2 regions of the Chromobacterium sp. INPA-IVC genome follow, and region 2 is predicted to be linked to the other one. Evidence: riboswitches for the same ligand, from Rfam matches in the RefSeq annotation. Region 2 holds a riboswitch; the other holds the start of a gene.
What was found. A riboswitch is a leader RNA that binds a small molecule or an ion and turns the genes downstream of it on or off. The one in region 2 is predicted to bind glycine.
Positions count from the first base shown of each region.

Region 1: it holds a riboswitch for glycine, as region 2 does, so the genes downstream of both, ACX17K_RS00135 (trimeric intracellular cation channel family protein) here and gcvT (glycine cleavage system aminomethyltransferase GcvT) in region 2, are expected to answer to the same signal.

Region 1 covers NZ_JBTNLS010000001.1:21,060-35,808, forward strand. Annotated here, with positions in the region: gene ribA (GTP cyclohydrolase II) at 26-643, shown strand; RNA gene ssrA (transfer-messenger RNA) at 713-1,077, shown strand; gene nirK (copper-containing nitrite reductase) at 1,347-2,777, shown strand; gene ACX17K_RS00115 (formylglycine-generating enzyme family protein) at 2,774-3,550, shown strand; gene ACX17K_RS00120 (SCO family protein) at 3,547-4,122, shown strand; gene ACX17K_RS00125 (hypothetical protein) at 4,187-4,714, opposite strand; gene ACX17K_RS00130 (TIGR02117 family protein) at 4,987-5,679, opposite strand; gene ACX17K_RS00135 (trimeric intracellular cation channel family protein) at 5,879-6,493, opposite strand; glycine riboswitch at 6,645-6,742, opposite strand; glycine riboswitch at 6,747-6,832, opposite strand; gene ACX17K_RS00140 (DUF3141 domain-containing protein) at 6,898-9,477, opposite strand; gene ACX17K_RS00145 (GNAT family N-acetyltransferase) at 9,610-10,149, opposite strand; gene ACX17K_RS00150 (LysR substrate-binding domain-containing protein) at 10,193-11,134, opposite strand; gene ACX17K_RS00155 (FMN-dependent NADH-azoreductase) at 11,242-11,850, shown strand; gene ACX17K_RS00160 (substrate-binding periplasmic protein) at 11,906-12,718, opposite strand; gene ACX17K_RS00165 (substrate-binding periplasmic protein) at 12,715-13,512, opposite strand; gene ACX17K_RS00170 (substrate-binding periplasmic protein) at 13,618-14,424, opposite strand; gene ACX17K_RS00175 (aldehyde dehydrogenase) at 14,666-14,749, opposite strand, start outside.
Region 2 covers NZ_JBTNLS010000006.1:312,296-327,044, forward strand. Annotated here, with positions in the region: gene gcvP (aminomethyl-transferring glycine dehydrogenase) at 1-2,186, opposite strand, end outside; gene gcvH (glycine cleavage system protein GcvH) at 2,279-2,665, opposite strand; gene gcvT (glycine cleavage system aminomethyltransferase GcvT) at 2,730-3,818, opposite strand; glycine riboswitch at 3,860-3,958, opposite strand; glycine riboswitch at 3,972-4,062, opposite strand; gene ACX17K_RS13260 (amino acid permease) at 4,236-5,519, opposite strand; gene gluQRS (tRNA glutamyl-Q(34) synthetase GluQRS) at 5,852-6,748, opposite strand; gene fdxA (ferredoxin FdxA) at 6,841-7,164, shown strand; gene cheD (chemoreceptor glutamine deamidase CheD) at 7,232-7,843, opposite strand; gene ACX17K_RS13280 (protein-glutamate methylesterase/protein-glutamine glutaminase) at 7,840-8,916, opposite strand; gene ACX17K_RS13285 (CheR family methyltransferase) at 8,913-9,767, opposite strand; gene ACX17K_RS13290 (methyl-accepting chemotaxis protein) at 9,828-13,457, opposite strand; gene ACX17K_RS13295 (chemotaxis protein CheW) at 13,485-13,985, opposite strand; gene ACX17K_RS13300 (chemotaxis protein CheW) at 14,002-14,749, opposite strand, start outside.

The DNA.
Region 1 (14,749 bases), on a different contig from region 2:
TGCATTCCTCAGCGTTGGAGAAGTCATGTCGCCGCACCCGCAACCCGCTCCCGAACCCATCATCCAGTACATCGCCAGCTGCAAGCTGCCCACGCCGTGGGGAGAGTTCGCCATGCATGGCTTCGAGGAGGAAAGCGGGCAGGAGCACGTGGCGCTGACGCTGGGCGAGGTGGGCGACGGCCAGCCGGTGCTGGCGCGGCTGCACTCGGAATGCCTGACCGGCGACGCGCTGTTCTCCTTGCGTTGCGATTGCGGCTTCCAACTGGAAGCCGCGATGGAGGCGATCAGCAAGGCTGGCCGCGGCGCGCTGCTGTATCTGCGCCAGGAAGGCCGGGGGATCGGCCTGATCAACAAGATCCGCGCCTACAAGCTGCAGGACGGCGGCGCCGATACGGTGGAAGCCAACGAGCGGCTGGGCTTCCCGGCCGATATGCGCGATTTCCGCATCGCCCGCCACATGCTGGAGCATCTGGGCATAGGCAGCGTCAAGGTGATGACCAACAATCCCCGCAAGCTGGCCACGCTGGAGACTGCCGGCATCAAGGTGGTGGAGCGCGTGCCGCTGCAGGTGGGCCGCAATCCGTACAACGACCGCTACCTGGACACCAAGGCCGCCAAGCTGGGGCATATGCTGTTCAAGTGACAGGCGCTTGGCGGCGATGCCTGGACTCGCCAAGCGATGATAGTTGTAATATAATGAACATTCTTATCTGGGGGCGACCTGGTTTCGACGGGGGTTGCGAAGCAGATGGGGGCATACCGGGATTTCAGTCACCCCGTAAAACACTGAATTTTTTTAGTCGCAAACGACGAAACTTACGCTCTAGCAGCCTAACGGCCGGCTAGACACTACAACGGTTCGCAGATGGGCCGGGGGCGTCAAAACCCTGTAGTGTCACTCTACATCTGCTAGTGCTGCTCCGGGTTACTTGGTTCAGTGCGAAATAATAGGTAACTCGCCAAAGTCCAGCCTGTCCGTCGGCGTGGCGGAGGTTAAATCCAAATGACACGACTAAGTATGTAGAACTCACTGTAGAGGACTTTCGGACGCGGGTTCGATTCCCGCCGCCTCCACCAGTTTCCAGCCCCGGCTTTCGCCGGGGCTTTTCATTGCCTGAAAGGGCGTTCTGCAAAAAAGCGACGGGCGCTTCGCGGCGACTTGTTCTGCATCAAGCAATCATGCCATTGATATTTTCCTCTGGAAGCCAATCCGGCAGACTTTAACATGTATTAATTATGCATTTTAAGGGGGCCCTTGCGCCCACGGTGTCAGTCTGGCGTGTCCGGCGGCTGCGTCCTTGCTGCATTCGCCTCCGGCGCGCCGATATCAGGCGAGGAGTGTTGCGGTGAAAAGATTGCTGAAGAACGGATTTCCCTTGTCCGGCGTTTTGGCGGCGGCGCTGTCCTGTTTGGCCGCGTCGGCGGGCGCAGGGCCCTTGCCTATCGTCCATCAGGCGCTGGTGGCGCCGCCCATGATGCCGCCGCCGATCACGCGCAAGACGCCGGCCCGGGTGGTGGTGGATTTGACGGTGGAGGAGGTGGAGCGCGAGATCGCGCCGGGTTCGCGCTACATGTTCTGGACCTTCGGCGGCACGGTGCCGGGCAAGATGATACGGGTGAGGACCGGCGATACCGTGGAGCTGCATCTGAAGAATCTGGCCAGCAACAAGCTGCCGCACAACATCGACCTGCACGCGGTCACCGGGCCGGGGGGCGGCGCGCCGCAGACGCTGGTGGCGCCGGGCAACCAGGCGGTGTTCAGCTTCAAGGCGCTGAATCCGGGCCTCTATGTCTACCACTGCGCCACCGCGCCGGTGGGCATGCACATCGCCAACGGCATGTACGGCATGATTCTGGTGGAGCCGGAAAAGCCACTGCCCAAGGTGGATCGCGAGTACTACGTGATGCAGGGCGAATTCTACACCGGAACCGGGTATCGGGCCGGCGGGCTGCAGCCCTTCGACATGCAGAAGGCGATAGATGAAAAGCCGACCTATGTGCTGTTCAACGGCGCGGACCGCGCGCTGGCCGGCAATAAGGCGCTGACCGCCAAGGCCGGCGAAAAGGTCCGCATCTATTTCGGCGTCGGCGGGCCCAATCTCGCTTCCAGCTTCCACATCATCGGCGCGATCTTCGACAAGGTGTACAACGAGGGCAGCGTCCATTTTCAGCGCAATGTGCAGACTACGATGGTGCCCGCCGGCGGTTCGGCCATCGTCGAGTTCACGCCCAAGGTGCCGGGCAGCCTGACCCTGGTCGACCACTCGCTGACACGGGCCTTCAACAAGGGGGCGATCGGCCTGTTGACGGTCAGCGGCCCCGAGCGGCCCGACATCTATTCCAAGGGCGTGATCAGCGCGCTGGGCGCGGCATCGCCGGTTTCGGCGAAACCCTCCCCGGGCGAAGACGCGCCGGTCAATGCCGAGCCGCCGCAAACGCATGAAGCCGCGCCAGCCGATCATGGCCGGGCGGTGTTCAGCAAGAACTGCGTGGTTTGCCATCAGGCCAATGCCCAGGGGCTGGACGGCGTGTTCCCGCCGCTGGCCAATTCCGATCTGATCCAGAAGCGTCCGCTGGAGGCAGCCAGGATCATCCTGGGCGGCCGCGCGGGGCCGATCACCGTCAACGGCGTCAATTACAACGGCGTGATGCCCGCGCTGGACTTGTCGGACCAGGAGGTGGCTGACGTGCTCAACTATGTCAGCACGCAGTTCAACCATGGCAAGCCGGTAGTCACGGTGGACGAGGTGAAGACGCTGCGGGCGCAGCGGCAATGAGCGCGCGCCTGGCGCTCGCGCTGGCGTGTTGCGGGTTGTTGGCGTGGCATACGGCGCGGGCCGCCGATTATGCGGCGGTATCGGGCGGAGCTTTCCGCAGCGCCTTGTCTCCGGATGGCGCGGCCGTGGCGGTCAAGCCGTATCGGCTGAGGGCGAGGCCGGTCACCAATGGCGAGTTCCTGCGCTTCGCGCAGGCGCATCCTGAGTGGCGGCGGGGGGCGGTTCCCGCCCTGTATGCCGGGGGCGGATATCTCGCCGACTGGCGCGCCGCGGACGATTTTGGCGATCTGCCTGAGGACGCGCCGGTCACTCGCGTCAGCTGGCATGCGGCGCGCGCCTATTGCCGCAGCGAAGGCGCGCGCTTGCCCGCGTGGGGCGAGTGGGAGATGGCGGCGGCGGCCGATGCAGGGCGCCGCGACGCTCGGGATGATCCGCAGTGGCGGGCGCGCATTCTGCAGTGGTACGCGCAGCCGACTAGGCGGCTGCTGGCACCGGTAGGGCGGGAGCCCAATGTCTGGGGCATTAGCGACTTGCATGGCTCCATCTACGAGTGGGTGGAGGATTTCAACGGCCTGTTCGTCACCAGCGACAGCCGATCCCAGGGGGAGCAGCGCACGCTGGCCACCTGCGGCGCGGCGGCCTTGTCGCTGGGAGACAGGGAAAACTACGCGATCCTGATGCGCATCGCGATGCTGGCGGCGCTGAACGCCGCCGACACCGTGGGCACGGTGGGTTTCCGCTGCGCCAGGGATGAACCGGAGGAAAGACCATGAGGGGATGGAAAGGCGGCCTGGCCGCATGTTTGCTGGCGCTGGCGTCGAGCGGGGCCTGGGCGGGAAATGATCTGCCGGGCGATTCCCTGTACCGGCTGGACGCGCCGCTGACCACGCAGCGCGGCGACGCGCTGAAGTTCTCGGATCTGGCCGGCAAGCCGGCGTTGATCACCATGTTCTACGGCGATTGCAAACTGGCTTGTCCGATCGTGATGGAGGGCGTGAAGTCCATCATCGCCGCGCTGCCGGCCCGGGACCGGGATCGGGCGACGGTGCTGATGGTGAGCTTGAATCCGGGGGCGGACACGCCGGCAAGTTTGTCGCATCTGGCGGGCGAGCACGGAATCCGGGCGCGGAACTGGCTGCTCGCGGTCGGTAAGTCGGACGAAGACACCCGCGGCGTCGCCGCCGCGCTGGGCATACGCTATCGGCGGCTGGATAGCGGCGAGATCAACCACTCCACCCGCATCGTGGTGACAGATCCGCAGGGCCGGATTGCGGCCTCCACCGAGGATATCGGCCCCAAGCCCGATCCGGCGGTGGTCAAGGCGCTGCATGGCCTGCTGAAATAGCAGTCAGTCGCCGCTGCGTAATGGTGGCGGCCCGCTTCCAGTTCTTTAGGTGGAGTGCTGCTGTCTATGCTGTTGAAGTTTTGTCTTGCATGTGGACGGCGGCAGTGTCGCCGGCTGCCTGGCGCAGAGCTTCCATCAGCGCGGCAAGCTCCTCTACGGGCAAGGTGAATATGAAGGGCAGCATCAGGCCACCGGGCGGTCTGGATTTGCCCGAATCTTTGGTGTGCTGGTAGCAAACGTAGGTTTGTCCCATGCCGAGGTGGATGACGCTGACGCGCTCGATGTCTTTCCAGCGGATATCGCGCTGCATGCGTCTGTTGCCGCCGGTGATCCGAAACCCGGTTTCGTCCAGTTGAATTTGTGGCGGAGTTCGGTAGGCCCAGCTTGTCAGCGCGGCAAGGGAGAGCAAGACGGCGCTGCCGGCCAGCCATCCCCAGTGAGGAGCCAGCAGGTACATCAGCGCGGACAGCATGGCGAGCGCGCAGATGGCCAGCATCATTCGCCGGTGATGGCTGAGGGAGGCTTGGAGCGTGAGGGGCAGTTCCACGTCGATTTCGCCATCGTTCAAAGTAGAGTCGAGAGGGGCGTGCATTTTAGGGCTTGTAGTTTGGTGAATGAGTCGAGTGTTCTGGCAGCCATTGTTCCAGTGAGCGCAATTCTTGCGCGTTCACTGGATCGGTGGCGCCATAGACTAGGCGGGTATGAATATTGATGCGCTGGTTTCGATGCAGGCATTGGCAGGGCATCGGTTTCAGGCATCATGTCTTCGTTCAGAGCAGTCAATTGCCGCGCTTCGCTGGAGCGGGTAATGGTCTGCCTGAGCGTCTCGATTTTCAGATTGGAGAATTGCGACCTGTCCACCATTCATTTCTCCAGCTGCCAGAACAGTGGCTGGACGAAAGGGGACCACAGCGCGGTGCGCACGCCGGCTTCGGCCAGCGCGTCGCGCGTCCATTGGTTGCAGGTGACGATGGGGTTGTAGCGGCCATGGGCGGCGTAGAAGGCGTCGTTGTCGCCGTAGTGGCGTCCGGTTTCCTGCAAGGCCCGGTTGTGGGCGTCGAGCGGCGCGCTTTGGCGGATGAAGTCCGCCAGCCGGCGGTATTGTTCCGGGCTGATCAGGATGCGCCGGGTGTCCTTGCCCTCCTTGGGCTGGGGCAGGTATTCCACGTGCAGCACGCTTTGGTCGAACGCCAGCGCGGCCAATGCCTTGCCGGCGCTCAGGTCTTCCCAGTTTTGTATGGTCAGGAAGAATACCTTGCTGCCCCAGCCGATGGAGATGTAGGGCGAGCGCGCGTACAGGTCTGGGCGGCGGATGTGTTCCGGAGGAAAGGCGGCGGTCCAGTCCTGCGCATCGGTCTTGACCGGCATGATCACGCTGGTGTGCACGCCGTTGCTGTCCAGGTAGATGGGGATGCCGTTCGCGGGCGGCGCCCAGCCGCGGTTGCTGGGCAGCAGTCCCAGCGCCAGCGCGGCGAGCAGGTAGCAGATCAAGAGCGCGGGGATGGCCAGCAGCAGGCGCAGGATAAGGCGGCGAAAGGCGGAGCCGGAAATATGCATGGTGATGTCGGCTGGTCAGCGGCGGGATATCAGGGGCTTCTTATTTACATTGGGTGGTTGGTGTGTGTCAAATATCCATTGCCACTTGCGCGGGCGCGGGGCTTGGGCAGGGCAAGCAGGGGGCCGGAGCCTGCGGCGTCGCGGCGCGGGTGCCCAGAATGCGAAACACCCCGCCAGGGCGGGGTGTTTGTCTTGGGGCTCAGTGGTGGTCGTGCCGGTAGGCGAATACCGGCAACTGCCATTCGCGCCACAGCGCGACCAGGCGCAGCGCCAGGCCGAAGGCGAAGCTGGCGATCACGTTCCAGTCGTGGGGCATGGCCAAATGGTTGAGGCCCAGGTACAGGATGGCCACCAGCAGCGACACGCTGGCGTACAGCTCGCGGCGGAATACGATGGGCACGCGGTTGCATAGCACGTCGCGCAGAATGCCGCCGGCGATGCCGGTGATCATGCCGGCCATCACGATGATGACCGGGTGGTAGCCCATGCCCAGCGCCACGTCGCAGCCGATGATGGTGAACGCCACCAGGCCCAGCGCGTCCAGGATCAGGAACAGGCGGTTCAGATGACGCATGTAGCGGGCGACCAGGACCGCGGCCAGGCCGCCGGCCACCACCAGCAGCACGTATTCCGGATGCTGGGTCCAGCCTATCGGATAGCGGCCCAGCACGATGTCGCGCACCGTGCCGCCGCCCAGCGCGGTGAGGAAGGCGATGACGGCTACGCCGAAAATGTCCATGTGGCGGCGGCCGGCCGCCAGCGCGCCGGTCATCGCTTCCGCGGTGATGGCGATCAGGTAGATCAGGGTCAGCATGATGAAATCTTATGGGGGTGGAACGATGGAATGCCAGCCGGAGCGATGGCGCGCGGATGACGGAAAACAGAAATGAGACGCGAAAGGCTCGCGCCGAGGCATGGATGAGCGGACAAGGCAAACTCCTGGACGGTTTCCGGGTTGGGTAACAGCCTCTCCCCTTGTCCTTTTACCTGAGAGTTGCGCGGCCTTTGGCCGCTTGCCCCTTCGGTGGGCCGCGCGGGGCGGCCTCTCTCCAATCGGCTTGAATCGATACTGCGCTGCGGTACGTTTGCCTGAGCGATTATGGGAGCTTGCGTCTTCGGCGGGGGCATGGCCCCTCTCTCCCGCAGAAGTGGAATATTAGCTTTCGCTATTGCAATAGTCAATGCGGGAACCGAGTCGCCCCGGTTCCCGCGCATGGCTTACGCCTTGCCTCGTTTGCCGGGCGCTGAAGCGGCTGGAGACGCGCCTGGCGCCTGGCCGTTGGCTTTGCCAGTAGGCTTTCTCGCAGCGCTTGTCCGCGCGGCAGGCTTGGCTATCGGCTTGATCTCGTCCGACGTTGGCTTAGGCGCTGCGGGCTTGGCGGTTTTTCCAGGCGTTTTGGCTGCCGGCGAGGGCTTCGTTGTGGCCGGTTTGCTTGCTGCCGGCCTGGCGGTTTTCGCCGATGGTTTGGCGGCCGGCGCGGGCTTGCTTGTCGCAGCCTTCGCGGAAACGGTTTTGCCGGAGACGGGCTTGGCCACGGGGAGCGAAACGGCGGGGGCGGCCTCGACCGGGATCTGCGAGCGGACCGCAGGCTCCGCTTCAGCCCGAGCTGCGGGAGAGGCGGCGCGGATCGCGGCGGCGGCGTCGAGCTCCAGCGTCTTGGCCACTTGGTCCAGCCGCGCCTGGTGCTCGGCAGGGATGGGACCGTTCAGCGCCAGCAGATCGCGGGCCAACAGCCAGGCTTGATGGCGGCGGCGGGCATCCGGCAGCAGCAGGGGCAGGCCGCGCAGCGCGCGCGGCGCGTCCAGCCGCACCAGCGCCACCTGGTGGCGGACGATGTCCTTCAACTGCATCAGCGTCAGCGGGTACTCGTGGCGCACGTCGCGCATCACCCGGCGGATGGCGTTGAAGGGCCGCTCGTCCACCACGCCGATGCCGATGCTGACGTAGAGCAGCAGCCGCACGAAGCCGTCTGCCAGCGTGCCTTGCTCGAAGCTGGGGTCCAGCGCTTCGCGCTTCAGTCGGGCCAGTTCGCGGCTTTCCCAGGTCAGCGCCTGGCTGCGCGGCTCGCCGGCCGGCGCGACGCCGACCAGCGTCGCCAGCTGCGGCGATTCGTAGATCGCGCGGAACAGCTGCTCCTGCGCGGCGTCGCGCAGATCGCGGTAATGGTCGAGCGACTGGACAATGAAGCCAGATAGCTGTTCCTGCCACATCCACAGCGGATTGTCGGCCGCGACCGGCCGGCGCTGCTCGCGCACCTTGTCGGCCAGGTCCGGCAGCCACCACAGCCACGGGTTTTTCGGCGATACCAGCGTCCGCTCCAGCCGGGCCGGGTGCAGCTCGCGCAGCAGGCGGGCGCCGGCCTCGTTGCTGGCGGCGCGCAGCGCGGGCGAGACGTAGCGGTCGTACAGGCCCTGGTTGATCTCGGATACCCGCTTCACCACTTCGAAAGCGCGCTCGTCGTCGCGGCCGTCGTCCAGGGCCAGGATGTCGGAGACGTCGCGGGCTTCGAAACGGATGATGTAGCGGCCCTCGATGTACTCCTGGCCCGGCGCGTCCGGCGCGATGTCCTCGATGACGGCCTCGTACAGCCCGGGGGCCAGCACGTCGATCAGGTCCAGCGCGCTGGCGAATTCGCTGTGCTCCTTGTTGGCGACGCCGGCGGACACGAAGATGCCGAGGTGGCCCACTTTGTTGTGCAGGCAGTAGACGATGGTCTGTTCGTTGTTGCGGATGTCCTCCGCGTTGTCGTACAGATCGGCGATCCAGTTCAGCGCCTGTTGCGGCGGCGTGATGTTGTCGCCCCAGGACGCGAACACCATGATGGGCGAGCGGATGTTGCGCATGTCCACCCGGGCCTTGCCGTCATGGCTGGTGATCTTGCCGTGGACCAGCTCGTTGCCGACGAACAGCTTCTGGGTGATCCACTCCATTTCCGCCTTGTTCAGCAGGTAATGGCCGCCCCACCAGCGCTCGAAGTCCAGATAGCGCTGCGGCTCGGTGTCGATCTTGGCGTACAGGTTGTAGGACTTCTTCCACAGCGTGTTGGCCGGGTCCAGCTTTTCGAAATTCTCGACCAGATGGGCGCCGTCGAAATGGCCGTTGCCCAGATCGCCGGCCAGCGACGCGGTCCAGGTGCCGCCGTTCAGGCCGCCGGCGTAGCGCATCGGGTTCTTGCCGCGCACGCCGGCCCAGTACGACAGCGGCGAGCCGGCCAGCAGGATGGGGCCGACCAGCTCCGGCGCCACCGAGGCCAGCATCGCCAGCGCCCAGCCGCCCTGGCAGTTGCCGATGACGAAGGGCTTGCCGTCGCTGTCCGGGTGCAGCTCGTTGACGCGCTTGAGGAAGTGTCCCTCGGCCTTGGCCACGCTTTCTATGGTCTGGCCCGGCACCGGCTGAGGGAAGAACATCACGAAATAGCAGGGATGGCCCTGCTGCAGCGCGATGCCGATCTCGCTGTCCATCTTGAAGCCGCCGATGCCCGGCCCATGGCCGGCGCGGGGGTCGATGACGACGAAGGGGCGCTTGGAGGGATCGGTGGGCGGGCAGTTCGACGGCGGCTGGATCGCCGCCAGCGCGTAGTTGGCCGGATCGGGCAGCTCGCGGGCGTCCATGATGATGCGGTAGTCGAAAACAAGCACCGGCGGTTTGCCGCTTTCGCAGTGCTCCAGGTAGGCTTCGCCGCGGCGGTACAGCGTGTCCCAATACAGGATGCCGCGCTGGCAGGCGTCCAGCCAGTAATCAAACAACGGTTGAGGGAACGGGAACTTCCCGTCTTGAACTGCAGCAGTTGACCACATTGCAACCCCTTGTTCTTGAACGGTAGGAAAAGACGCGACGGCTCATCGCGAGCCATGGCCGTCACTGTACTCGTTATCTGCTGCGATGCAATAAATGCGAATGGTCTGGCGCCGATATGTGGCGTACAGCCATCAATTTGTTGCGGCGCAAACAGGAGTTCGAGTCGCGGCGGCCGTTTCCAGTTCCTTGACCATCACCACGCTGGCGTAGGCTTTGTCCGGCCATTGCAGCGGCGCTTCGACGCGGTAGCCGCGCTTGCCGTAGCGTTCTACCAGATGGGACGCGGGTTCGGCGGTGTCCAGGCGGATGCGAAGATAGCCCTGGCTGCGGGCCCAGGCCTCTGCGGCGTCCATCAGTTGCGAACCTAGACCGCATCCTTGCCAGACGGGATCGACGCCGAACTGCATCAGCACCGCGCCGTCCGGCTGGCGGAATTGCGGACAGGGCGAGGCCGGTTGCGGGTGATGCACTGTGATGGTGCCGGCCAGCGCATTCCCGCGCCATGCCAGCAGGCAGTGGCCGCCGGCGATGCGGCGGCGGGTCACGGCCACGCTCTGGTCCACCGCGGTGTAGCGCAGGCCCATCGCGGCCAGCTGGGCGTAGGCGCGGTGCAGCAGCGCGGTCAGTTGTTCCAGGGAGTCGGTTTCGGCCAGCGGGCGCAGCGTGAACATGTTTTCAACCATCGTGTGCGGGAAACCGGGGATGAAGCAATTGTCATGCCGGGCGGATGTCCGCGCGCTGCCAGTCGCCGGCCATTTCCTCGCTGATCAGCTGTTCCGAGACGAAATCGATGAAGGCGCGCACCGCCGGCGACAAGCCGCGGCGGGTGGGGAAGGCTGCGTGCAGAATGCCCCAGGGAAAGTCGTACTGCGGCAGGATGTGCCGCAGCCGTCCGTCCGCCAGCGCCTGGTGGCAAACGTTGGCTGGCAGCGCGGCGACGCCGATGCCGGCGATGGCCGCTTCCAGCAGCACGATCATGTCGTCGGTCATCAGTCTGGGCGTGTCCAGGTGGATGGTGTAGCTCTGGCCGACATTGTCCAGCAGCACCCATTGGCCGCGGCCGTCCGGGCGGCTCATGGTCAGCGCGGGCAGGGCGGCTAGCTGTTCCGGAGCCGCCGGCTCGCCGTGGCTTTCCAGAAAGGCCGGGCTGGCCACCAGGATCACCCGGCTCCGTCCCAGCCGGCGCACCACCAGGCTGGAACTGTCTTCGATCACGTTGCGGACCCGGATCGCCACGTCCACGCCTTCTTCTATCAGGTCGACGCGGCGGTTGGTGGCGTCGAGGATCACCCGCACCTGCGGGTGGAGCGCCAGAAAGCGCGGCAGCGCGGCGCTGAGCATGGTTTTGGACAGCAGCTCCGGGCAGCTGACGCGGATCAGGCCGCGCGGCTCGGCGCTGCTGTGCAGCACCGCCTCGTCGGCCGCCTCGGCCTCGGCCAGCATCGCCTGGCAATGCTGATAGTACTGGCCGCCGATCTCGGTCAGCGACAAGCGGCGGGTGGTCCGTTGCAGCAAACGAACGCCCAGCCGCGCTTCCAGCTCGGCCACGCGGCGGGACAGTTTGGACTTGGGAATGCCCAGCACGCGTCCGGCGGCCATGAAGCCGCCGTGCTCGACGACTTTGGCGAAGTACAAGAGATCGTTCAGGTCCTGCATGATTGTCTCACTGATGGAACAATGTTTCCGATTTTAACAGTCTAGTCCTGATTGTTGCGGATATCTATCATCCACTCATCGCAATCGAACCCCGAAGGACCCAGACCATGAAACTGCTTCACCTCGACTCCAGCATCCTGGCCGACAACTCCGTCACCCGCGAACTGTCCGCCGTCGTCGCCAACACCCTGCGCCAGCGCCACGCCAATGTGGAAACCAGCTACCGCGACCTGGCCGCCAACCCGATCGCCCACTTGTCCGGCGAAATCGTCGGCGCGCGTTTCGCGCCCGAATCCGACTGGACCGCGACCCAGCGCAGCGAAGCCGCGCTGAGCGAGCAGTTGATCGAGGAATTCCTGGCGGCGGACGTGCTGGTGATCGGCGCGCCGATGTACAACTTCTCGATTCCGACGCAGCTGAGAAGCTGGATCGACCGCGTGTTCGCCGCCGGCCGCACCTTCAAGTACACCGAAACCGGCCCGGTGGGCCTGGTGAAGGACAAGAAAGTGGTGCTGGTGTCCGCCCGCGGCGGCGTGCACAGCGGCGAGCAGGGCAGCCTGATGGACTTCCAGGAAGACTATCTGGTGAAAGTGCTGGGCTTCCTGGGCGTCAGCGATGTGGAAATCATCCGCGCCGAAGCAGTCAATATGGGTCCGGACAAGCGCGCCACCTCCATTCACATGGCCAAGGAGGCCATCGCCAAGCTGGCGCTGTAATACCGGCTGGCCATGAAAAAGCCCGGCTTTCGAGCCGGGCTTTTTTGCGTCCATGTCATTCCAGCGGCAGCTTCAGCACTTGATCCACGCTGGCTTCGCTCAAGTAGCGGCGCAGGATCGCGCGCAAGGCGCCGTCGTGGTACATCCTGCGCAGCTCCTGATGCCAGAGTTCGGCGGCGGCCGGCGTGAACCGCGCCTTGCTCAGCGCGATGGAGCCGGAGATGGTGTCGGCGTCGGGGAAGAAGTCGCGCGCGTTGATCAGTTGTTCGGCGCGGTGGGCGCGAAACCATGGATCGTAGCTGATGGGGTGCGCGAGAACGACATCCACCAAACCGTTGATCAGCATGCGATACAGGTCGTCTTCGCTTTCCGCGATCACCAGTTTGTGTTGCTGGGCGAGGTCGTTCAGCAGCCGATCCTGGGCGGGGCTGTGGCGATAGCCGCGTATCACTCCCCAGCGCAGGGAGGAGGACTTGAGCAGGTCGTCTAGCGAATCGGCCCGGCTGGCGCGCGGCAGCAGCACCATGTTCTTGCTGTGGTTGTAGGGATACAGCCACAGATAGCGCTGGCGTTCCGGCGTGATCAAGGTTGAGGAGCCGATATCGGCCAGTCCGATTTCCAGTTGCTTGAGCGCGCGGATGCGCGGGTAGTCCGTCTCCGTGCGGATCGGGCAATCAAGCCGCCGAGCCAGCTCGCGCACCAAGTCGACATCGTAGCCCTTTCCCTGGTGGTAGGCGACGCCGAAGTCGTAGTAGGCAATGGCCAGCGGGCCCTGCGGACAAGCGGGATTGCCGGCCTGCGCGGCCAGGGGCAGCAGGAGCGGAATCAGCCAGCCGGCCAGCCGAGGCGAGGGGAGCTTGCGCATCATTCCAGCGGCTTTTGCATCATCTGCTTGGCGGCGCTCTCATTCAGATAGCGGCGCAGGATGTCGTACAGGCTGCCGTCCTGGTACATTTTCAGCAGCTCCTGATGCCATTTCTCGGCGGCGGCGCGGCTGAACCGCGCCTTGCTCAGCGCCAGGCCGCTGGCGACCATGTCGGTTTCCGGATACAGGTCCAGCACCACGATCTGGTTGGCGTTGGGCAGCTCTCGCATCCAGCGCCCGTAGCTGAAAGGCTGGGCGAAAACCGCGGTGACCACGCCGCTGCTCAGCATTTTGTACAGATCGTCCTCGTCGGTGGCGATCACTACCTTGCGCCGGGCGTTCAGTTCTTCCAGCAGCTTGTCTTGCGAGGGGCCGTGGTGGTAGCCGCGTATCGCGCCCCAGCGCAGCGCCGGGTCTTCGCGCAGCGCAGCCAAGGTTCTGGCCTGGACGGCCGGGTTCAGCAGCACCATGTTCTTGGTGTGGTTGTATTGGTAAATCCATGAGTATTGCAACCGGTCCGGCGAAGCCAAGGTGGATGGGCTGACGTCGATTTGTCCGCTGGACAGCATTTTCAGCGCGCGCAGCCGGGGCAATTCGGTCTCGCTGGCGATGGGGCAGCCCAGCCGGCGGGACAGCTCTCGGACCATGTCCACATCATAGCCCTTGCCGTCGCGGTAGGCGGCGCCGATCTTGTAGTAGCCGATCTTGAGCGGACCGTTGGGGCAGGCAGGATTGGCCGCGGCCAGGCTGGTCGCGGAGAGCAGCAGGGCAAGCAAGGGTGGAATGTTTCGCCGCATTTCGTATGTCACCTCTGAATATTGCTTCTTCTTCCCCTGGGCATATCGCTGAAATGCCGGTTTCCAGCGCCGCCGCAGTCCTGGGCGTGGACGGCGCTGCCATCGTCAGAGAACCGGCGCGCGCAGCAGGTAGTCCGTGGTTTCTTCGCTCAGGAAACGACGGAATATCTCGCGCAAGCTCCCGTCGCGATACATTTTTCTTAGTTCCGCATGCCATAGCTCGGCCGCGGATTCCGGAAACCGTTTTTTGCTGAGCGCCACGCCGCCCGCTGTCGCCTCGACATCGGGAAACAGATCCAGCACGACCACCTGTTTGCGGATATTCGGATCCTGGAGCCAGTCGTCATAGCTGGTGAGGTGGGCAAGCGCGCCGGTGATGACGCCTCCGGCCAGCATTTTGTACAAATCATTTTCGTCGACCGCCGCCACCACCTTGTTTCTCTTCGCCAGCTCGGCTAGCAGCTGGTCTTGCATCGGGCTGAATTTCCAGCCGCGGATCACGCCCCATCGGAGCTTCGGATCGTTCGGCAAGGCTGCCAATGTGCGGGCTTGGACTTCCGTGCGCAGCAACACCATGCTCTTGCTGTGCTTGTAGGTGTAGATCCAGGCGTATTGGAGGCGGTCCGGCGTGGGGGTGGCGGAGGTGGCGATGTCGATTTCGCCGATTTGCAGCAGCTTGAGGGTCCGAACCCATGGAAAGACGCTTTCGCTGGCGATGGGGCAGCGCAGGCGACGCGCGATTTCCCGTATCAGGTCCACGTCGTAGCCGCGGCCGTCGCGATAGGCCAGGCCGTATTCGTAAAATCCTACTTTGAGCGGTCCGGAAGGGCAGGCGGGATTGTTTTCCGCGGCATGGGCAAGGGACGTTAGCCATAGCAGGCCGACAACGGCAAGTCTGTAAATTCGCTGCATGCTAACGCGCCATCCGGAAGTCTTTGATTTCAATAATAGCCGCGCTGCTGGCGGCTGCTACCCCGGGCTGGCTATGGCGAGGGCGCTTGTCGGGCCGGGCGTGGCTGTTTGGGAACGGGGCAAGCGCAAAAAACAGGCGGGGCGGGCGCTCCGCGATGGGGCGAGGCTGGCTTGGGAAGGGCGCCATCCGGCGCGGGAGGGCAGGCCGCCGGCCGGGACGGAACCCGGCCGGCGCGAAGGGTTACAGCTTGATCAGCGTGCTCTTCAGCTCGGTGTATTTCTCCAGCGCGTGCAGCGACTTGTCGCGGCCGTTGCCGGACTGTTT
Region 2 (14,749 bases):
ACGTGGTTGGCGATGAACGGCGCCAGGTGGGCCTTGAGGCCGATCGGGCCCATGCCCGGGCCGCCGCCGCCGTGCGGGATGCAGAAGGTCTTGTGCAGGTTCATGTGCGACACGTCGGCGCCGATATCGGCCGGACGGGTCAGGCCCACCTGGGCGTTCAGGTTGGCGCCGTCCATATAGACCTGGCCGCCATGGCTATGGACGATCTCGCAGATCTGTTTGATGCCCTGCTCGAACACGCCGTGGGTGGACGGATAGGTGATCATCAGCGCGGCCAGATTGGCGGCGTGCTGCTCGGCCTTGTCCTTCAGATCGGCCACGTCGACGTTGCCGGCTTCATCGCACTTCACCACCACCACCTGCATATTCATCATCTGCGCAGTGGCCGGATTGGTGCCGTGCGCCGATTGCGGAATCAGGCAGATGTCGCGGTGGCTCTCGCCGCGCGACTCATGGTAGCGGCTGATCGCCAACAGGCCGGCGTATTCGCCCTGGGCGCCGGAGTTGGGCTGCATCGAGATCGCGTCGAAGCCGGTGATCGCCTTCAACTGCGTCTGCAGGCCTTCGATCAGCTGCAGATAGCCGACGGTCTGCTCGCGCGGCGCGAACGGGTGCATATTGGCGAATTCCGGCCAGGTGATCGGGATCATCTCGCTGGTGGCGTTCAGCTTCATGGTGCAGCTGCCCAGCGAGATCATCGAGTGGTTCATCGCCAGGTCGCGGTTTTCCAGCTTCTTCATATAGCGCAGCATCTCGTGCTCGCTATGGTGGGTGTTGAACACCGGGTGGGTCAGGATGGCCGACTCGCGCTTGAGCGCGGCCGGGATCGCGTCCTGGGCGGCGGCGTCCAAAGCGGCGATGTCGGCCGGCTTGCCGGTGAACAGCTCGATCAGACGGGCCAGGTCCGACTCAGTGGCGGCCTCATGGAAGGCCACGCCCAACACGGTCTTGCCGACGCGGCGCAGGTTGTAGCCGGCGGCCAGCGCGGCGGCGTAAATGGCGTCGGCCTTGGCCGCCTCCACCTGCACGGTGTCGAAGAAGCGGTCGAACGCCAGCTTGCCGCCGGCCTCTTTCACCGCGTGGGCGAAGATCGCAGCCAGGCGATGGATGCGGGCGGCGATGCGCTGCACGCCCTCCGCGCCGTGGTAGACCGCGTACAGGCCGGCGATATTGGCCAGCAGCACCTGGCTGGTGCAGATGTTGGAGTTGGCCTTCTCGCGGCGGATGTGCTGCTCGCGGGTCTGCAGCGCCATGCGTAGCGCGGTCTTGCCCTTGGCGTCGATGGACACGCCGATGATGCGGCCCGGCGCCGAGCGCTTCATCTCGTCCTTGAACGCGAAGTAAGCGGCGTGCGGGCCGCCGAAGCCCATCGGCACGCCGAAGCGCTGGGTGTTGCCCAGGGCGATGTCGGCGCCCATTTCGGCCGGCGACTTCAGCGCCACCAGCGCCATCACGTCGGCGGCGACGGCGACCACGCCGCCCTTGGCCTTGATGGCCGCGATGTGCGGGGTCAGGTCGATCAGATCGCCGGCTTCGCCCGGATACTGGAACAGCGCGCCGAAGTAATCGCCGTTGCCAGCCTCTTCCGGATGGCCTTGCACCAGCTCGAAGCCGAAGTACTTGGCGCGGGTCTTCATCACATCCAGCGTCTGCGGCAGCACGCGGCTGTCGACGAAGAAGCTGGCGGATTTGGACTTGGACACGCGCTTGGCCATCGCCATCGCCTCGGCGGCGGCGGTAGCCTCGTCCAGCAGCGACGCATTGGCCATTTCCAGGCCGGTCAGGTCTATCACCATCTGCTGGAAGTTCAGCAATGCTTCCAGACGGCCCTGTGCGATCTCGGCCTGGTACGGGGTGTAAGCGGTGTACCAGCCCGGGTTTTCCAGCACATTGCGCAGGATGACGGTGGGCGTCAGCACCGGGTAGTAACCCAGGCCGATGAAGGACTTGTTGACCACGTTCTTGGATGCTACCGCCTTCAGCGCGGCCAGCGCCTCGGCTTCCGGCTGCGGCGACGGCAGATCCAGGCGGCGGTTCAGGCGAATGTCGGCCGGCAAGGTCTGGTCGACCAGCGCGTCGATGGACGGCACGCCGACAGCGGCCAGCATCTCGGCGCGCTCGGCGTCGGACGGGCCAATGTGGCGGGCGATGAATTCGTGGTGATTGAAGAGTTCGGAGAGCGACATGCTTGGGACTTCCTTCTTTGCGGCGGCCTGCGCGAGGCCGCGCCGGGAAAAACAACGCCCCGGCGTCTTGCGACGGCGGGGCGGTCAGGCTATCAGGCGCCGATTTCCTTGGCGTAGGCGGCGGCGTCCATCAGGCCGTCCAGATCCGCGGCGTTGGCCGGCTTGATCTTGAAGAACCAGCCGTCGCCGTACGGATCGGTGTTGGCCAGCTCCGGCTCGCCTTCCAGCTCCTCGTTGACGGCCAGCACTTCGCCGGCGATCGGACAGTAGACGTCGGAAGCGGCCTTCACCGACTCCACCACGCCGGCCTGCTCATCCTTGGCCAGCTTCGCGCCGACTTTCGGCAGCTCGACGAAGACGATGTCGCCCAGCAATTCCTGCGCGTGCGCGGTGATGCCCACGGTGACGGAACCGTCGGCTTCCAGGCGCAGCCACTCGTGGCTGTCGACGTATTTCAGTTCGGCGGGAATGTTGCTCATCTTGAAGTTCTCCAGCTTAAGATCAGATCAATGGTGACGGCAGTCGCCTAGAGGCGCTGCCCGATTATTCGAAAACTTTCTTACCGTTGCGCACGAAAGGCATCTTCACCACGCGCACATCGGTCAGCGTGCCGCGCAGATCCACCTGGGCGGCGGCGCCGGTGGCGGCCGGCACGCGAGCGATGGCGATCGAGTGCTTCAACGTCGGCGAGAAGGTGCCGCTGGTGATCACGCCTTCGCCGACGCCCTCCACCACCACCTTCAGGCCCTCGCGCAGCACGCCGCGGCCTTCCAGCACCAGGCCCACCTGCTTCATCTTCACGCCGGCGGCCTTTTGCGCTTCCAGCGCCTCGCGGCCATTGAACTTGCGCTCGGCCGGCTCCCAGGCGATGGTCCAGCCCATGCCGGCTTCCAGCGGCGACACGGTCTCGTCCATGTCGTGGCCGTACAGATTCATGCCGGCTTCCAGGCGCAGCGTGTCGCGCGCGCCCAGGCCGATCGGCGACACGCCGGCGGCTTGCAGTTGGTTGAAGAAGGCGATGGCCTGGTCGGCCGGAACCATGATTTCCAGGCCGTCTTCGCCGGTGTAGCCGGTGCGGGCGTAGAACCATTCATCCTGCGGCAGGCCTTGAAACACTTTCAACGCGCGGATGGCGTCGGCCAGTTCCGGCTTCACGGCGCAGACTTTGTCTATGGCTTGCGGGCCCTGCACCGCCAGCATCGCCAGATCGCGGCGTACCTTGAGCGCCACGTCGAGGCCGGCCTTCTGGCTTTCCATCCAGGCCAGGTCTTTTTCGGTGGTGCCGGCGTTGACCACCATGCGGTAGCCATAGGAAGTGAGATAGACGATCAAGTCGTCGACGACAGTGCCTTCCGGAGTCAGCATGCCGGAATACAGCGCCTTGCCCTCGAAGCCGAGCTTGGACACGTCGTTGGCGATCAGTTTTTGCAGCCAGGCTTTGGCGTCGGAGCCGGTGATGTCGACCACCGTCATGTGGGAAACGTCGAACATGCCCGCGTCGGTACGGACGATCTCATGCTCTTTCAGCTGGGAACCATAATGGATGGGCATTTCCCAACCGGCGAAATCGACCATCTTGGCGCCGGCGGCGAGGTGGGCTTCATACAGCGGAGTACGTTTCGGGGCCGTCATGGCGCGGTTCCTTCGAGCAAAGTGTGGATATCCTCTATCAACCACACCCCTCTGTCCCTGCACCTGAGATTTTCCGGCCGGATAAGCCGTTAGCCCCTTCGGTGGACGCCGCGCGGGCGCCGCTCTCCAGATTGCGCGAACCGGCTGCCGCCGGCCGATAATACAGTCCTTTTGCCTGAGCGATTGCGGGTGCGCTTGCGCCTTCGGCGGCGGCCGAAAAGCCGCTCTCTCCTGTATGACCCGGCGATTATGGTGTCAATATCCGGGCCTTGGCAAGCCAATATTATTTCTATATCAAACAGTCTGAATAAATGTTTTTCAAGGAAAAAAACCGCTCATCCTCATGCATTGAAATGGTTCGAAAACGAAAAAAGCGCAGGCTTTCGCGCTGCGCTTTTTCGCTGACCGGAACGTCGTTCAATCCCCAACGAACCGTTCCTTCAACTGCCAGACATAGATGGGCAGGCCCATCAGCAACAGCAACATGCCCCACATGACAATATCGGCGCCGGAGCCGTACAACGCCCACAGCGAGTAAACGAAGCCGATGCCGGCGAAGAAGCCGGGAGCGACGTAATCCTTGGGCGCGAACTCCTTGCCGCGCATCAGCATGATGGCGATCAGCGCCATCGAGCAGAACGCGTACGGCAGCAGCGTAGTGGCGGTGGCCAGCAGGATGATGAATTCGAAGATCTTCACCCCGCTGTCACCGCCGGCATACTTCATCGCCATCAGAATGGTGACCAGCGCGCTGGACAGCACCAGGCCGAAGATGGGCACGCCGGCCGCGTTGCGCTGGTCGAAACGGCTGGGGAACAGACCATCCTTGGCCGCGGCCGCCGGCACGTGCGCCTGCATCAGGCTCCAGCCGTTGAGCGCGCCGAAGCAGGACACCACCGCGCCGAAGCCCACCAGCCAGTAGCCCCAGTCGCCCCACATCAGTTTGGCCGCGTCAGCGAACGGCGCCTGCGAAGCCGCCAACGTATCCGCCGGCATCAGGCCCATCAGCGACACCGTGGACAGGATGTAGAGCACGGTGGCCAGCAAGGTGCCGATCACGGTGGCGCGCGGGATGGTCTTCTCCGGCTCCACCACGTCGCCGGCCGGCACCGACGCCGACTCCAGGCCGAGGAAGGCCCACAACGTCAGCGCCATCGTCGCGGACAACGAGGACAGCAGCGGCTTGTTGTGCGGGTTGAATGTCAGATTTTCCGGCTGGAAATGGAAGAAGCCGATGAAGGTGACCGCCGCCAGCGGCAGCAGCTTCAGCAGCGTGGTCACCACCGCCACCACGCCGGAGCTGCGCGCGCCGCGGCTGTTGATCCAGGTGACGATCCAGATCAGGCCGATGGCGACCGCGCCGGCCAGCGGCTCGTTGTGCCCCAACACCGGGAAAAACACCTGCATATAGCTGGTGGCCGCCACCGCCAGCGCGGCGTTGCCGGCCCACAGCGCGATCCAGTAGCCCCAAGCGATCCAGAAACCGGCGAAATCGCCGAAGCCCGCGTGGATGTAGGCGTACGGCCCGCCCTCGCGCGGCAGGATGGCCGACAGGCGGGCGAACACCAGCGCCAGGCAGATGGCGCCGCAGGAAGTCAGCAGCCAGCCCAGCATCGACACGCCGCCGAAGGGCGCCAGCGAAGCCGGCAGCAGGAAAACGCCGGAGCCTATCATATTGCCCACCACTAGGGCGGTGCACATCCAGACTCCGAGCGAGCCCTTCTTTTTAGTGGAACTGTTTTCGTTCAAACCTGACTCTCCGTGGGAACGAAAGCATCGCGCGCCGGGGTGGTCGCACCCGGCGTCAGACATGCGCAAAGGTCAAAACCGCATCGGCAGGCCTATTGGCCATGGCTTCAAGATAGCTGAAGCCGGAACGCTCGGCTGCGCCGCAGCCGGGTGCGGCCTGCCGCCGCGCCAAAAAAAGGGCGCATTAAAACACAGTTTTGACGTAAAAACATGTCGCATTGACGATTTTTTTCATCAAAAAACCGTTAGCAGACAAATGCTTGCGTCATTTAAATGGAAAATCGTCAGGAATGAGGGAGTTGCAAGGGACCGGCCGGCACGCGGCTCAATGACCAATTCGCCACCGCCCAGCGCCACAGCTCGTCCAGGCTCTCGCAGTCTGCCGGCGGGACATGCCCCAGCAGCTCAAGCGCCGCGCGCAGCTGCCGCGCGGCGTCGCGGGTCGATATCGCCGGCGCCAGCGTCTGTTTGGACAATTTCTCGCCGGCGGAGTTGGTCAGCACCGGCAGGTGGCAATAGCCTGGCGCGGGCAGTCCGAGCGCGTCGTAAACCGCCAGTTGGCGCGGCGTGGACACCAGCAGATCCGCGCCGCGGACGATGTCGGTGACGCCCTGCTCGGCATCGTCCACCACCACCGCGAGTTGATAGGCCCAAAAGCCGTCGGCGCGCAGCAGCACGAAATCGCCGATGTCGCGCGCCAGATCCTGTGGGTATGCGCCCTGCAGCCTGTCGTCCACCACCCGCTCCCCTTCGGCCACGGCCAAGCGCCAGGCCCGGCCCTCGCGGTCGCCGGGACAGCCGCGCCGGCAGGTGCCCGGGTAAACGTAGCCGTCCAGGCCGCGGCGCGCCAACGCGGCGATTTCCTTGCGGGTGCAGCAGCAGGCATAGGCATGGCCGGAAGCGATCAGTCGCTCCAGCGCCGCGCGGTACAAATCATGGCGGCGGCTCTGGTAGACCATCTCCCCGTCCCACTCGAAGCCGAAAGCCTCCAGCGTGCGCAGAATGTCGTCGGCTGCGCCCGGCACCTCGCGCGGAGGGTCCAGGTCTTCCATCCGCAGCAGCCATTCGCCGCCGCGGCTGCGCGCTTCCAGATAGCTGCCGACGGCGGTGCTGAGCGAGCCCGCGTGCAACAGGCCGGTGGGACTGGGGGCGAAACGGCCCCGGTAGGTAGCATTGGACATCTTGAGGAATTTGCCGGCGCGTCAGAAAGGAAATTTACCGCTAAAATGACGATTATCCCGAATCACGATCCAGCCTTACTGAGGATACACGAATGGCGTACGTTGTAACCGATGCCTGTATCAAATGCAAATACACCGACTGCGTGGAGGTCTGCCCGGTCGACTGCTTCCGCGAAGGCCCCAACTTCCTGGCGATAGACCCGGATGAATGCATAGACTGCTCGCTGTGCGTGCCCGAATGCCCCGTCAGCGCCATCTACGCGGAAGACGACGTGCCCAAGGACCAGCAAGGATTCATCGCGCTGAACGCGGAACTGGCCAAGAATTGGCCGAGCATCGTCGAGCGCATCGATCCGCTGCCCGACCACGCCGACTGGGCCGACGTGAAAGACAAGCTGCCCCACCTGGAGCGCTAGCCCGCCTCCCGGCCAAAACCAGAAGCGGCCTTTCGGCCGCTTTTTTGTTTCCGGCCCGCTCGGCTGCCTAGATGAAAAGATCGATGTCGCCGGTTTTGGCGCCTTCGTTCTGCTCCACGATGCGGCCGCGGTACGGCTGCTCCTGCTTGATCGCCGCGCTGGTGCGCTTCAGTTTCTTGATCAGCACCTTGCCGGTCGCGGTGAAGAAATACACCTTGCGCGCGCATTCGCCCAGCAGATCCTCGGCCAGAACGGGAATCTGCTCGTTGGCCAGGTAACTGCGGATAAAATGGCTGTTGCGCTCCCCCACCCTCACCATCGTCATGCCGTCCAGCACATTGCCGGCCCCGAAGATCTTGGCCTCCAGCCGGTTGCGCATCGCGCCCAGTTTTTGCATGTCGGTGATCAGCAACTCCATCGCGTTGACGCCGAAGCGGGCCGCGGACGCGCCGGAACCCAGATCCAGCGAGCCTTCGGGCAGCAGGAAGTGGTTCATGCCGGCCACGCCGGACAGGCGGTCGCTCAGGCATACCGCCACGCAGGAACCCAGCAGCGTCATCAGCAGCTTGGGCTGGTTGGTGGCGTGGAACTCGCCGGGAAACACCTTGACCGCCATGATCTGGAAATGTTTGTCGTAATACTGGCGATTATTGCCGTCTACCGTATCGGCATGATTCATGTAATCGCCCCTTCAGCATGCCCCTGCAGGCACTCGACCACTTTTTCCGCCAGCCGATTCAAAGGATGCACATGCATCACCGCGCCGATCTTGAACGCCTCGCGCGGCATGCCGTACACCACGCAGCTGGCTTCATCCTGTCCGAAGGTGGCGGCGCCGGCGTGACGCATCTGCAACAAGCCTTCCGCGCCGTCCTTACCCATGCCGGTGAGAATCACGCCGATGGCCTGCTTGCCCAACAGCCTGGCCGCGGACTCGAACAAGGGATCCACCGCCGGGCGGTGGCGATTGACCTTTTCCCCCTGGTCCAGCGCGATCCGGTAGCCGCCGCCGGCCGCCGGCGCCACCCGCATATGGGAATGGCCCGGCGCGATATAGGCGACACCCGGCCTCACCGCCTCTCCCTCCTCAGCCTCCTTCACCCGTATCGGGCACAGCCTGTCCAGGCGCATCGCGAAAGTGAAGGTAAAGTGCTCGGGCATGTGCTGGACGATCAGAATCGGCGGACCATCGGCCGGCATGCCCATCAGAAAGTCCTTGATCGCCTCCGTTCCTCCGGTAGAAGCGCCGACGAATACCAGAGCGTCCTTCCTCAGCGGCGCGGCCACGCCCATCCTCCTTGCCGATCTCGGCTGAAGGAATCGGCTTGGCTGCCTCAACCTGGCCTCGGCGGCCGCCCTGAGCTTCTCGCGTATGTCCTCCGCGTACTCCTGCATATGCCGCGCGATGTCGTTGGCCGGCTTGTGGATGAAATCGACGGCGCCGATCTCGAGCGCTGCGAGCGTGGTTTCCGATCCCGCATCGGTAAAGGACGAGATCATCAGCACCGGCGTCGGCCTCAGCCGCATCAGGCGGCGCAGGAACTCCAGTCCGTCCATCCGCGGCATTTCCACATCCAGCGTCACCACGTCGGGATTGGTTTCCCGTATCTTCTCCCGGGCAATGATGGGATCGGCCGCCGTCGCCACCACTTCCATGTCCGGCGCCTCGTTGACGATGGCGGTCAGCAAGCTGCGCACCAACGCCGAATCGTCGACCACCACCACCCTTATCTTCCTGCCCGCAGCGCTCATCCGCCCTCCTCTTCCCCGCCGGGGCGCGCCAGCCGATAGGTGGTTCTGCCGCAGCCGGCATAGGCGTCGGTCAGGTGCGTGATGTTTTCCGAGTGCCCGAGCATCAGCAATCCATCCGGCCGCAGGCAGCCGGCCATCCGGTTCAGAATGCCGGCCTGGGTGGGCTTGTCGAAATAGATCATCACATTGCGGCAGAAGATCACGTCAAAGCGGCCGATGTCCGGCCAGCTTGGCGCCACCAGGTTGAACTGGAAGAAGGACACCGCCTCCCGCACCTGCCGCTTGAGCCGGATCATGCCCTCGTTGCGGCCCACGCCCTTGTCGAAATATCGCTGAAGCTGGGCGCCGGACACCTTCTCGGCCCGATCTCTGGCATAGACGCCGTGCGCCGCCTGCTGCAACACATTGGTATCGATATCGGACGCCAGCAGCTGGAAGGCCCCGCCGCCGGCCTCCCGCCACAGCTCGAGCAAGGTGATGGCGATCGAGTATGGCTCCTCCCCGGTGGACGACGCCGCGCTCCATACCCGGAACGTTTCGCCGGGCTTCCGGCGCGCCCTGGCGTGCTCGCGCAACATGTCGAAATGATGGGACTCGCGGAAGAACGAGGTCAGATTGGTGGTCAACGCATTGATGAAGCCTTGCCACTCGTCGCTTTCCTCGCTGTGCTGCAGCAAGTCCAGGTAGTCGGAAAAACTGCGCAGCCCGCGCGAGCGCACCCGCTTGGACAGCCGGGCGTACGCCATATGGGTCTTGGAATCGCTGAGCGAAATGCCCACCCGCTGATAGATCATCTCGCGAACCCGCTTGAAGTCGTTGCGGGTGAACTTGAGTTCCGTTTCGTCGGCCATGCCGCACCCCCTGGCGCGGCCCCCATCCGGGCGGCCGCGCGTCCCATTTCCAGCCTGCTCTCAGAACTCCTCCCAACCGTCTTCGCCATCTTTTTGCGGCAGGATGGGTTCGATCGTCTTGGGCTTGACCTGGTAGCGGCCCGGATGCTGGCCGGCTTTGCGCTCCGCCGCGCCGGCCAAACCTATCTGCGACAGCGCCCCGCCCGCCGGGCGCGAGACCAGCCTGGGCGCGGCAGGCGGCTTGCCGTGCAATGGCTTGTCGTCCAGCTTGAACACCGCCACCGCGTCGGACAGATAACGGGCCTGCTCCTCCAGCGACTCCGCAGCCGCCGCCGCCTGCTCGACCAGCGCCGCGTTTTTCTGGGTGTTCTCATCCATCTGGGTGACCGCGAGGTTGACTTGCTCGATGCCCGAGCTCTGCTCCATCGACGCCGCCGAAATATCGCTCATGATGTCGGCGACGCGGCGGATCGACACCACGATCTCGTTCATCGTGCGGCCGGCCTCGTCCACCAGCCGGCTGCCTGACTCCACCTTGTCCACCGAGTTGCCGATCAGCGACTTGATCTCCTTGGCCGCGGCCGCGGAACGCTGGGCCAGGTTCCGCACCTCGCTCGCCACCACCGCGAAACCGCGGCCCTGCTCGCCGGCCCGCGCGGCCTCCACCGCGGCGTTCAGCGCCAGGATATTGGTCTGGAAGGCGATGCCGTCGATCACGCTGATGATGTCGACGATCTTCTTCGCGCTCTCGTTGATCTCGTTCATCGTCGATACCACGTCGCCAACCACCTTGCCGCCCCGCGCGGCGATATCCGACGCGCCGGTGGCCAGCGAATTGGCCTTTCTGGCGTTTTCCGCGTTCTGTTTAACGGTGCTGGTGATCTCCTCCATGCTGGAGGCCGTCTGCTCCAGGCTGGCCGCTTGCTGTTCAGTGCGGTTGGACAGATTGGAGTTGCCGGCTGCGATTTCCTTGGCCGCGGTGTTGATCGCGTCGGTGGAGTCCTTGATGTTGGTGACGATCTCCAGCAAACGTTCAACCGTGGCGTTGCTGTCCGTCTTCAATTGGCCGAACAGGCCGTCATAGTCGGAGCTGATGGTCTTGGTCAGATCGCCGCCAGCCAGCGCGCCCAGCACATTGGCGATATCGTTCAGGCCGCGGCTGGTGACATCCAGCAACTGGTTGATGCCCTCGCCAAGCAGGCGGAAGAAGCCCTGCTTGCCCTCCGACTCGATGCGCTTGCCGAACTCGCCCGCCGACGCGGCTCTGACGATCTCCGACACCTCGCGCTCGATATCCACCTCGGCGGTGCGATCCTTCCACTCCACCACCGATCCCAGGCGCTCGCCGTCGGCGTCGAACACCGGATTGGCCACCAGCGAGAAGGTTCGGCCCGCCACCTGGATTTCAGTGCGATAGGTGGAGCGCAAATTGGCCAGCAACTCGCGCTGATGGGCCGGGCTCTTATGGAATTCGTCGATGCTGGCGCCTAACAGCCGGCGCACGTCGAAATTGGGCAGCGCCTTGCGCAAATCCGACTCCACCCCGCGCAGCATGTCGGTCACGCTGTGATTCATGTAGATGATCTTGCGCGTGTTGTCGGCGATCATCACATTGGTGGTGCAGTTGTCGAGCGCGCTGCGGATGCGCGCGTTCTCGCCTGCGACGCGGGCCGCCTCGACCGCCCTGGCATCCGCCTCGGCCTGCAGCCGCAAGGCCTCGGTGTTGTCCTGCCACTCGACCACCGCGCCCAGCCTCTCTCCCTGTGCGTTGACGATGGGCGACAGGATCAGGCTGAAAGTCCGTCCGCCGACCACGATGGACGAGCGGTGCGTGCTTCTGACCTGCTGCAGCACGCCGTGCTGGTAAGATGGATTCTTGTGGAATTCGTCTATCTTGCCGCCCAGCAGCCCGGCTGCCGAGAAGCGGGGAATTTCGCGCCGGATGTCGGCTTCCGCCTGCTGGAACATGCTCAGCACCGCCTGGTTGGCGTAGATGATGTGATGGGTCTCGTCCGCGATCATCACATTGGTGGTGCACACGTCCAGCGCGCTGCGGATACGGGCGTTCTCCGCCGCCAGCTTGCTTTCCTTGTCGGCGCGCTGGTCGGCCTCGCGCTTCAGCCTGAGCATTTCGGTGTTGTCCTGCCACTCCACCACGTCTCCCAGACGCTCTCCCCTTGAACCCACGATGGGCGTCAGAATCAGGCCGAAGGTGCGCCCGCCGACGGTGATGGACGAGCGGTGGGTCTCCCTCACCTGCTGCAGCAGGCCCCGCTGGTACGACGGGTTCTTGTGGAAATCATCGATATTGCTGCCGATCAACCCGGCGACCGAGAAGCGGGGGATGTCGCGGCGGATATCCGCCTCCGCCTGCTGGAACATTTTCAGCACCGACTGGTTGGTGTAGATGATGCAGTGGTCCTCATCGGCGATCATCACATTGGTGGTGCAGACATCCAGCGCGCTGCGGATGCGGGCGTTTTCCGCGGCCGCGCGCCGGTCGGCGGCGAGGCGGGCCTCCTCCGCGGCCTTCAACTCCAGTTCCCGAGTGGTGTCCAGCCACTCCACCACCGAGCCCAATTTGCGGTTCTGGCCGTCGCGGATAGGCGTCAGCACTAGGCTGAAGGTGCGTCCGCCCACCCTGATGGTGCCCCGATGGGTGCCGTCCAGCTGCTGCAGCACCCCGCGCTGATACGAGGGATTGCGATGGAAATTGTCGATATTGCTGCCCAGGATGGCCCGGGCGGAAAACTGCGGCAACTCCTGGCGGATGTCGGACTCCGCCTGCTGGAACATGTCCAGCACCGCGCGGTTCGCATACACCACCTGGTGGCTGTCGTCGGCGATCATCACATTAGTGGTGCAGACATCCAGCGCGTTGCGCACTCTCAGGTTTTCCCGGGCATACGCGACCACCTCGGCCAGACAGGCCAGCAGGCTGCTCCGATCGTCCGGCCGCACCCGAAACTCGGTACGCACCTCACCGTTGGCCAGCTCGCGCAGCACGGCGGCCAGCAATTGCGGATCGCCGCCGAACTGGCGGTCCAGCGCGCGGCGCAACAGCCAGGCCAGCGCGGCGGCCAGCAACAACAGCGCCGCGCCCATGCTGATCAGCTCATTGCTTATCATCCCGGCGGAAACGGCGCCGTCCTCGGGCGCGGCGTTCGCCGCCTGCTCGCCTTCGAAACGGGCGTACTGGGCGATGGCGTCTTGATACTTGAGCGCCGCCGGCCACAGCGCGGTCGACAGGTAGCCGCTCGCCTCCGCCGTCTTTCCGCCCGCCAGCAACTGGCGATAGGCTGCGATCTGGTTGCGCAGCGGGCCGTCGAGATTGCGGGCCGCGTCCAGCCGCGCCTTGGCGTCGGCCGAGGCGTGCGCCGACAGACTGTTGAGACGCCCGGTCACGCCGTCCAGAGCATTGTCCAGCGGCGTTTGAGCCGCGCGCTGCGCCGCCAGCGCGGCCTCGGGCAGCAGGCCGCCCAGCTGCCGCACCAGCAGCTGCGATGCCTGCTGGGCCTGGCCGGCCAGCGCCAACTGGCTGATCCGGGCCGCCTGGCCGCCGGCCAGATCGTCGGCTGCGCCCTGCAGGCGATGCAGCTGCGCCTGGGCGAGATACAGGGCGGCCGCCATCGCCACCATCAGCAAGCCGATACCCAGCGTCAACTGCTGCTTCAACTTGATGTCGCTCATGCTCTCCTCCCTACTCGGTACCCGGCTTCAGGCCCGGGCAGCCACTTCGTCGGTCAGCGCCATTTCCTCGCTGCGCATCAGACGCTCGATATCGACAACGATGATCATCTGCTCCCCCACCGTGCCCAGCCCCTCGATATAGGCGGTATCGACGGTCGAGCCGAACTCCGGCGGCGCGCGCATCGCCTCCTCGCCCAGCTGGATCACGTCGGACACGCCGTCCACCACGATGCCGACCGTGCGCTTGCCGATATTGAGGATGATCACCACGGTGAATTCGTTGTAATGCGGCTCGCCCAGCCCGAACTTGAGGCGCAGATCGACGATGGGCACGATGCTGCCGCGCAGATTGATCACGCCCTTGATGAACTCCGGCGCGTTGGCGATGCGGGTGACCGTGTCGTAACCGCGTATCTCCTGCACCTTGAGGATGTCCAGCCCGTACTCTTCGTTGCCCAGCGTGAACACCAGCAGTTCCCTGGCTCCCTCGCCCCTCGCCTGGGCATCGCTCAGATTGTCCAGTTGCATGTCGCGTCTCCGGCTGTCATTCGACGATGGCCGCCATCTGCGCGGCCGATCCGCGCGGGCCGCCATTGCTGCGGGCGATGGTGGAAATGTCGAGGATCAGCGCCACCTGCCCATCCCCCAGTATCGTGGCGCCGGACAAGCCGTCCACCTTGCGGTAGTTGGTTTCCAGATTCTTCACCACGAACTGCTGCTGCCCGATCAGATCATCCACCAGCAAGGCCACCCTGGCGCCTGACGCCTCCACGATCACCAGGATGCCCTCGTCAGCCCGCTGCCTGGCCGTGCCCACATTGAAATACCGCCCCAGCGCTACGATGGGCAGGTATTCGCCGCGGATGTGCACCACCTCGCCGCGCCCGGCCACCGTCTTGATCGCCGCCGGCTCCGGCTGCAGCGACTCTAGGATGAAGCCCAGCGGCAGCACATAGATCTCGTGCCCCACCCTCACCGACATGCCGTCCATGATCGCCAGCGTCAATGGCAGGCGTATGCTCATCGTGGTGCCGACGTCGGCCATGGAGTCGATCTCGATCCGGCCGCCCATGTTCTGGATATTGCGCTTGACCACGTCCATGCCCACGCCGCGGCCGGACACGTCGGTCACCTCGGCCGCGGTGGAAAAGCCGGCCTCGAAGATCAGTCCCCACACTTCGGCATCGGACATATTGTCGCCCACCGGCATGCCGCGCTCGCGCGCCTTGACCAGGATGCGTTCGCGGTTGAGTCCCGCGCCGTCGTCGCTGACCTCGATCACGATGCTGCCG